2 regions of the Vagococcus zengguangii genome follow, and region 1 is predicted to be linked to the other one. Evidence: predicted binding sites of a transcription regulator. Region 1 holds the regulator's gene; the other holds the start of a gene.

The links. The regulator NrdR, encoded in region 1, represses ribonucleotide reductase genes. The targets are predictions, from matches to a motif close to ACACNATATATNGTGT.
Region 2: the regulator NrdR is predicted to act here: its motif matches at 3,407-3,422, upstream of nrdH (glutaredoxin-like protein NrdH).

What each region holds. Positions count from the first base shown of each region.
Region 1 is NZ_CP039712.1:684,554-689,349, forward strand. Features, by position in the region: gene polA (DNA polymerase I) at 1-1,418, shown strand, start outside; gene mutM (DNA-formamidopyrimidine glycosylase) at 1,664-2,494, shown strand; gene coaE (dephospho-CoA kinase) at 2,507-3,109, shown strand; gene nrdR (transcriptional regulator NrdR) at 3,224-3,712, shown strand; gene FA707_RS03315 (replication initiation and membrane attachment family protein) at 3,723-4,796, shown strand, end outside.
Region 2 is NZ_CP039712.1:476,302-481,097, reverse strand. Features, by position in the region: gene FA707_RS02295 (YhgE/Pip domain-containing protein) at 1-2,631, opposite strand, end outside; gene FA707_RS02290 (RrF2 family transcriptional regulator) at 2,646-3,116, opposite strand; gene nrdH (glutaredoxin-like protein NrdH) at 3,497-3,724, shown strand; gene nrdI (class Ib ribonucleoside-diphosphate reductase assembly flavoprotein NrdI) at 3,726-4,106, shown strand; gene nrdE (class 1b ribonucleoside-diphosphate reductase subunit alpha) at 4,084-4,796, shown strand, end outside.

The DNA of each region.
Region 1 (4,796 bases):
AGAGTGAGGATTTGGCAGAAGTGGCTTATCACTATAATTATAAAGCCATCGAAACAGATGAAAAAGTCTATGGTAAAGGTGTTAAACGTGGCGTACCTGAAGAGGATGTCTTAACGGCTCACTTAGCGAGAAAAATTGCGACCTTAAATTATTTAGCCCCAGTATTAAAAGCACAATTAGCTGAAAAAAATCAAGAAGAACTGTTTTATGAGATGGAGCTACCGTTATCATTTGTTTTAGCGAAGATGGAAATTCAAGGGATTCGTGTCAATGCGCAAACGTTGATGACTATGCAACAAGAATTTGCAGTGACGTTAGCTGAAATCGAAGCGCGCATTTATGAATTAGCTGGAGAAGAATTTAATATAAATTCACCTAAGCAATTAGGCGTGATTTTGTTTGAAAAAATGCAATTGCCAGTCATTAAGAAAACGAAAACGGGTTATTCAACCGCCGTTGACGTCTTGGAGCAATTAAGAGATCAAGCCCCGATTGTTGATGAAATCCTACATTATCGTCAAATCGCGAAAATTCAATCAACGTATGTAGAAGGGTTATTGAAAGTTATCAATCCTAATGATAATAAAATCCATACGCGATACGTGCAAACCTTGACGCAAACAGGACGCTTAAGTTCAGTTGATCCTAACTTACAAAATATTCCGATTCGTTTAGAAGAAGGGCGAAAAATTCGTCAAGCATTCATTCCGCGTGAAGAAAACTGGGGAATTTTCTCAGCCGATTATTCACAAATTGAACTACGCGTGTTAGCGGATATTTCTCAAGATGAACATTTGCGTCAAGCTTTTATTGAAGATCAAGATATTCACACAAGTACAGCGATGCGTGTCTTTGATATTCAAGATCCAGAAGCAGTTGATGGCAATATTCGTCGTCAAGCTAAAGCGGTAAACTTCGGGGTAGTTTATGGCATTAGTGACTACGGCTTATCACAAAACTTAGGGATTACGCGTAAAGAAGCGAAAGAATTTATTGATACTTACTTTGAAAAATACCCAGGTGTTAAAAGGTACATGAAAGAAATCGTGCGTGAAGCCAAAGAACAAGGTTATGTTGAAACCTTATGGCACCGACGACGTTATTTACCGGACATTAATTCACGCAATTTTAATGTACGGTCATTTGCTGAGCGTACAGCGATTAATACCCCTATCCAAGGTAGTGCCGCTGACATCTTGAAACTAGCGATGATTGAAATTGATCAACGCCTTGCTAAAGAAGATTTACAAGCGACAATGTTACTACAAGTACACGATGAGCTAGTTTTTGAAGCGCCAAAAGAAGAAATCCCAGCACTTGAAGCATTAGTAAAAGACGTCATGGAAAATATTGGAGCCTTTAGTGTCCCATTAAAAGCGGATAGTAGTTATGGCCCAACATGGTACGAAGCGAAGTAAAATATAGTGATTGAAGGCGCACTTAACTTTCGAGTGATATGTTAACGATGACGAAAATTTAAAAAAATTTGAGAATCCTACCATATCACCGAGGAAGTTGCGCCTGAGATCCGGATTGAATAAAGTGATTGAGGAATTGTTTAGCTCCAAGAAACATGCATTTTTTATTTATCTTTATAGGACAAATTTATTTAAGGAGATGTGACACGTTCACACCTCCTTTATTTAGAAAGAAGTGATTTTTTATGCCAGAATTACCAGAAGTTGAAGCGGTGAGAACCGGTTTAGAATTATTAGTTTTAGGCAAAACGGTGGCCGAGGTTGACGTATTATGGCCAAGTATTATTGAAGCGCCAGCAGTTGAAGAATTTATTCATCAATTGATAGGCCAATCTATTGAAGCGATGCATCGTCGCGGGAAATTTTTAATTTTTAAGTGGACTAATTTTGATATGGTTTCTCATTTACGCATGGAAGGTAAATATGAAGTTCATCAACAAGGTGAGCCGATTGCCAAACATACCCATGTCATTTTTAAGTTTACCGATGGTTCAGAGTTACGATACTTAGATGTTCGCAAATTTGGACGCATGACGTTAATGCCAAAAGATACGGCGTTACAATATAAAGGTATCACTAAGTTGGGACCGGAGCCGACGCCAGACGTGTTTACCTTAGCTCCTTTTAAATCTAGCTTGAAACGTCATCATAAAGCTATTAAACCATTACTACTAGAGCAAAAGTTAGTGACGGGTTTAGGTAATATTTATGTTGATGAAGCGTTATTTGAAGCGAAAATTCATCCGGAACAACCAGCTGATTCGTTAACACCAACCGAAGTGGTACACTTATATCAAAGTATAATCGACGTGTTAGCACGTGCCGTTGAAGCTGGTGGTACCACGATTCGCACGTATAAAAATGCCTTGGGAGAGGCTGGTAAATTCCAAGTATCATTAAACGCATACGGCTTAACAGGTGAACCATGCCGACGTTGCGGGACAGCGATTATTAAAACGAAAGTCGCTCAACGTGGTACACATTTTTGCCCTAATTGTCAAAAAATTCATCGTTAAAGGAGTGAGACTATGACGTTTGTATTAGGGTTAACGGGTGGTATTTCGACAGGGAAATCTACGGTTAGCCAAATGTTCAGCGCACAACAAATACCCGTAATTGATGCTGATTTAATTGCCCGTGAAGTTGTGGAACCAGGTACCACAGGGTTAAAAAAAATTACAGAAGTATTTGGTCAGACTGTGTTACAAGCAGATGGGAGTTTGCATCGCAAAAAATTGGGGGAACTAGTTTTCTCGAGTCCAGAGAAGTTGGCTCAATTAAACGACATTCTAGGATTAGAAATTAGACAAGTTATTTTAGCGCGAATTGATGCGTTTAAAAAGCTAGCAGTACCATTAGTAGTGGTAGATATTCCATTATTATACGAGAGTGGCTATGAAGCTATTATGGACGCGGTGATGGTCGTATATGTGCCCCAAGAGCTGCAATTAGACCGACTGATGAAACGTGACCACCTAACCCCAGAGCAAGCTCAGGCGCGCTTAGAAAGCCAATGGCCCATTGATAGTAAAAAAGAACGCGCGGATATTTTAATCGATAATAGTGGTTCAATCACCGAAACTAAAAATCAAGTAGACAACTGGTTACAAAAAAATAGAGAAACCTTATAAAATAAGGGATTTTGAACTATACCAACAACCGGAAATCATGGTACAATGAAGACAGTTAAATAGTAAATAATCATGTTTATTATAGATAAAATAATCTAAATTGAGGTGAAAAAAATGCAATGTCCAAAATGTCAGTATAATGGTTCACGTGTGGTTGATAGTCGTCCCTCTGATGAAAATCGTGCGATTCGCAGAAGACGTGAGTGTGAAAGTTGTGGCTTTCGCTTCACAACCTTTGAAAGAATTGAAGCAACGCCGGTGTTAGTCATTAAAAAAGATGGTAAACGCGAAGAATTTAATCGCGAAAAAATCTTACGTGGCCTAATTCGTTCGGCCGAAAAACGTCCAGTTTCGTTGGAACAGATGGAAAACGTCGTGGATAAAGTAGAAAATCGTGTGCGTTCATTAGGCGAAAATGAAGTGCCAACTACCTTGATTGGTGAATATGTGATGGAATATTTAGTTGATTTAGATGAAATTGCTTATATTCGATTCGCAAGTGTTTATCGTCAATTTAAAGACGTAAGTGTCTTTATTGAAGAAATGCAAGAAATGGTTAATAAGGGGCAAGAAGAAGCGCCTCCAGAAACCGCAACAGAGTAGGGGATGTAGTATGAAAGATAACGGACGAGAATTGAAGGCAAAAGACACCTTCTTTGTTCAACTAACAGAATTAATTTCTGAGGTGGATTTAAAAGTTTTAAATACGCTGTATCGTCCATTACTTGGCAGTAAAGCGTTTGGCTTGTACAACGCGCTTTACTTGATGACACCTAACTATCCGTTTGAAAGTTTTGAAACGTTTCATGCTGATTTATTTTCTGAATGTGATTTAGGTCGGATTGATTTTTTAGAAGCACGTAAGAAGCTAGAAGCACTAGGCTTATTACGTGTGTTTGTGAAGCAAGAGGATGAAGCTCAAACGTATATGTATCGTGTTGAAAAACCCATGAGCTACTATGCTTTTTTAAAAGATGACATGTTGTCATTAATGCTGTTAGATCGGGTAGGACAAAGGCGATTTGAACGCTTGATGCAAGAAATTCCTCAGCGTGCACAATTACCAGATGGATATGTCGAAACCACGCATCAATTTGTTGATGTGTATCAACCAAGTCGCATAGGTGTTTCAGCAAAACCTGAAGTGATTAAGACAGTCCAACAAACACTTTCACAAAGTCAGAAAAAACAATTTATATATCCTGAAACTTTTGATTGGATGCATTTTGAACAGTTAATGGCACGCTATCACTTGGCAGATGGCCACTTGTTGACAGTTAAAGATGAATTGTTAGCTATTCATCAACAATATGGCTTTGACGAGATGACGCTACGAAATTATTTAGCCAATTACATTGACTACACAACCAATCAAATTGAGTTGAAGAAATTTAAGTATGCGCTAGTTAATCGGCCAGCAACGCCTTCAAAAGAACAAAGAAATCAGGCGTCAACTAGTGAGCAAGTAACGCTTCAAGTAGAGGCACAACCAGCGCTTGCGACTGGTATGGAAGCTTTAAATGAGCAAGAGCGCGCCCTTGTTTACTCAAGCAATGAATACGCCCCTATGGAGTTTTTAGAAGCTATTAAGGCAGATAAAAAAGGTTCGGTTGTGATTACTGAACGTTGGGCAATTGAAAAACTAGTGAAGCAATCTGGCTTACCTAATAATGTGATTAATATTTTA
Region 2 (4,796 bases), 210 kb from region 1:
TGTTGCCCCAACTGCGGCTAATACGATAATATTTTTTATCGCATTTGGCCAGTAAATACCACCTGTTGTTTCTCTTAACAAATTAACCGCATAAGTAAATGGTAAGAATGGATGAATCATATTAAAGAACTTACCGGACATTTGAATTGGGAAGTTCCCACCCCCTGCTGAAATAGACAACACTAATATTATAACCGCCATTCCTTTACCTAAATTACCAAATAAATGGACTAAGGCATAAACCATTGACATGAAGACTAAACTAATCAACAAAGTAAATAAGAAGTTCCATCCTGGATTAACCATATAGGCATTCAATAAGAAACGATTACCTAATGCTACGATAGCTGCTTGGGCCAATCCTACTGTTATAAAGGTCATGTAGCGAGAAACATATTGTTGACGCATGCTGTAACGCTTCTTCTGTTTACCATCTAAGTGCACCACTGTTGTCGCAATACTTGAGAACAAGACCGATCCAACCCACAGACACAACGCTGTATAGAATGGGGCACTTGCTGATCCATAGTTAGGAACTGGATAGATATCTTGCTCATTAATTTTAACTGGATTTGACAAGAAGTCACTCTCATCATTAGCATCTTTTTTAAGCAAACTAATCAAAGAACCTAAATCAACATTATTTTGACCTTTTCGAACTAAATCAGCCGCTTTTTGAATACCATTACGCACTTCTGGCCATTCGTCGTTAATAAAGCCTGTTGATAGCGTTAAAGCTTTCTCAATATCAGGCATTTTCTCATTAACTGTTCCTAACGTTTTGGTCAACTCTTCTTCAATTGCTGGCCATTCTTTTTGATAAAACGCCACGCCTTGATTCATCTTTTCTTCTAACTTAGGTAGGTCATTTTGATAAAAACTAGCCGCTTTATCGATACCATCTATCACTGTCGTCATATTGTCATTCAATAAAACATTGGCAGTATGAATTTCTTCTTTAATTTTTGGCAATTCACTTTGATACTCGTCAAAGAATTTAAGTGCCGTATTGATGGTCTCGGTCGTATTTGACATCACATCATCTAGTTGTGCTAACATATTTTGTTCATCGACTTTATGTGTCAGGTTATTCGCTGTATCAAGCATCGCTGAAACATTGGTCAAAATTCCCGTAATAGTTGTCTGAATTGAAGGTAATTCACCTTCTAGGTTCGTTGCATGAGAACCAATTTCTCCAGCTATTTGATTAATTTTAGAGATACTATCTTTAATCTCTTCAGTATTCATTGAATCGAAACCATTCACGACACTTGTCACAAATTGATTCAAGCCTTGTCCAGCTGTTTGGATATTTTTCAAACGATCGACAACCGGTTGTAAACTATTATCACCAGCTAACGCCATTAATTTATTTAGAGTATTAATCACATTTGTAATCATTTGATCTAATTTGGCCGATTGTGTTTGAAGAACGACTAATACTTGTTTAATTGCAGCTCTTGTTTCATCGTCTAACTCAGTTTTATCTAGAAATGCATTCAAATTATCGGTTGTTGTCATAACATTTTGAGCGACTAACACAACCACGTTTAAACCAGACGTCAAGCCGTCACCAATTTGTGGTAAGGCGGTTTGAATTTTTCCTACTTCATCAATAACTGTCGGTAACGTACCATTCGCTTGATCAACAAATCTTTGAACATCAGGCAACATTTCTTGCGCTTCTCCAATAATCTTTAAGCCTTTTTTAGATGTATCAACTGCTTTATTTAACGTTTCGACGATCTTGTCAAACTCTTCGTCAATCGTTTTAATTTGCTTACCAGCCTCTTTTATTTGGTCAGTTTTGCCTTGAAGGGTGACAACTAATTCTCCAACTTTTTTTAGTTCTGGCAATTTTTTATTTAATTCGACTAACTTATCGCCTACTTCATTTACTTTTGGTAAATAATCCACCACTTCATTGGCTTTATCTAGTTTTTCTTTATATTCTGGAAACTTATCATTTAGTTCCGTAATTTTTTTAGTGTAGCCATCAATTTCATCTAAATGCTCATCTGCCAATAATATTTTACTTGTCACCTTATTTAAGGTAGGCAGTCCTTCATCGATTTTGTAACCTGCTTGATTCAAGGTCTCAAAAACGGTTTTGCTAACTGTATCAATGAACTGAGTGGCAATCGTTGACTGAATAGCACTCGCTCCTTTTTCTGTTACTTTTGGCGCAATCGCATTAATTTTTTGATTCACACGATAATCAATTTCAGGTTTTTTAATGTCACCATTGACAAAACTAACCAAGTTTTTGGAAAAGTCGCTAGGAATGACAATTCCTGCATAATATTTTCCACTTTTAACACCCTTATCTAACTCAGCTTCTGATTTAACAAATTGCCAGGAAAAATTATCATTTTCTTTCAAATTTTTCAGCATTTCATCGCCAATATTGACCGATTTGTCCATTACCTCTGCACGTTTATCTTCTGAGTAAATCGCTACTTTAATATCTCCCGTACTTGAATACGGATCCCATAAAGCTGCAATATTAAACCATGCATATAATGAAGGAATAACCATTAAAGCCATGATCAACATTAACGTTAATTTATTTTGATAAACACGATGCCAATCTAGGCGATACAATTCAAATACTTTTTTCAATCGCTTCATACAAAATCCTTCCCTTACTCTATATTCCAATCATGGAAAGCCACTGTTTTCCCATCACCAAATACTTCACTCATTATTTTTTCAACACTAATCGTTTTTAAATATAAAATCCACTTGAAATCAGCTTCACGAAAATATTTTGCAATAACTTGATGACCTTCTTGCGCTTGTTCCCCAAAGTTATCAAAGGTATTTTCTAGTAACCCAGAGTTTGTTAATGAGCAAAAGTCCCCCTCAATTGCTGATACGACATCATATAAACTAATGTCAGCTAAAGACTTGTCTAACCTAAAACCACCACTATTACCCGTTGCGCCTGATATGAGTTTAGCTACCACTAGTTTTCTCAACAATTTTTGAACATAACTTTTAGATAAATTTAATTTTTGATAAATACTTTCCGATGACAATGCTATTTCAGGTTCTTGTGTAGCAAGTAAGGCTACCACTGCAATAGCTTGTTCAGTTGCAGATGTTAATTTCATTTTCTCGCCTTCATTATAGATTTTTTTATCTACAATGATTATAGACTTTTTTTATCCACAATGCAACTGTTTATTTTCAAGAAAAATTCATTTTTTATTTTCAACAACAACATCTTGGGGTCATGTGTCATATTTTGTACAATTTTCCGACTCATTTATTACCATTTTTAGATTAATCTCATTCACTTATCCCCATGTAAATCGACAAGAAAGCACGCTATCTTACCTTTTACGGGACTTTTCCACATTATCCACAAAACACAAAACATAGTATTTACCGAACGTTCGGAACACAATATGTTGTGTTTTTCCTTTGACTTTTATTCTAAAGGCGGTATACTTATTATTATCAAAAGAAAAAAGCGCGGAGGTAACCACACATGAATGAATTAACTTTATATACTAAAAATAACTGTCCTCAATGTAAAATGACAAAACGTTTCTTAAGCGAACAACGTTTATCATATAACGAAATCAATATCGATGACGAACCACAATATATTGATTGGTTGAAAGAACAAGGACATCGTTCAGTCCCAGTATTAACTAACAATGCTGTAACAATCGTTGGTTTCCGACCTGATCAATTACGCGCATTGGCGGTTTAAAATGAAACTTGTCTATTTTACCTTAACTGGGCAAACACGTCGCTTCATTAAGAAACTAGACTTTCCTTCATTTGAAATTGATCCGACCAACCCATTTACAGAATTGAATGAACCTTATATTATAGTCGTTCCTACTTATGACGAAGACGTTACGGAAGTAGTGAACGATTTTATTGAGTACAAAAGCAATCGTCAAAATATTCTTGGTGTCGCAGGTGGTGGTAACCGAAACTTTGCGGACCTTTTTATTTTTACCGCCAAAGATTTGGCACGAGATTACAACATCCCGCTCCTATTCGAGTTCGAATTTAGTGGAACAGACGAGGATGTCAAAAACTTTAAGAAAGTAGTGAAGGAAATTGAGTCTAAAAGAACTGAATAACGTTACTTATTTTGAACTGAATAACGAAATCAATCGTCCTGTTAATGGTCAAATCCCATTAAATAAGGATAAAGAAGCTTTGGATGCTTTCTTTAAAGAAAATGTTGAACCAAATACGATGACATTCAATACAGTTGCTGAAAAAATCAACTATTTAATCGAGCACGACTTCATTGAGTCTGAATTTATCGAGAAGTATTCAATGGACTTCATTGCTTCATTATATGACTATCTATTTGCACAAAACTTTACGTTCAAGTCATTTATGGCTGCCTATAAATTTTACTCTCAATACGCTTTAAAGAGCAACGATGGCTCAATGTATTTAGAACGTTACGAAGACCGTGTGGCTTTTAACGCGTTGTACTTCGCTGATGGTAACGAAGACTTAGCAATGAGCTTAGCAGAAGAAATGATTTACCAACGCTATCAACCAGCCACACCATCATTCTTAAATGCTGGTCGTAAACGTCGTGGTGAATTAGTTTCTTGTTTCTTATTACAATTAACTGATGATATGAACAGTATCGGACGTGGTATCAACAGTGCCCTTCAATTATCACGTATTGGCGGTGGGGTTGGAATTTCACTTTCTAACTTACGTGAAGCTGGCGCACCAATCAAAGGCTTTGAAGGTGCAGCTAGTGGCGTTGTTCCCGTTATGAAATTATTTGAAGATAGCTTCAGCTA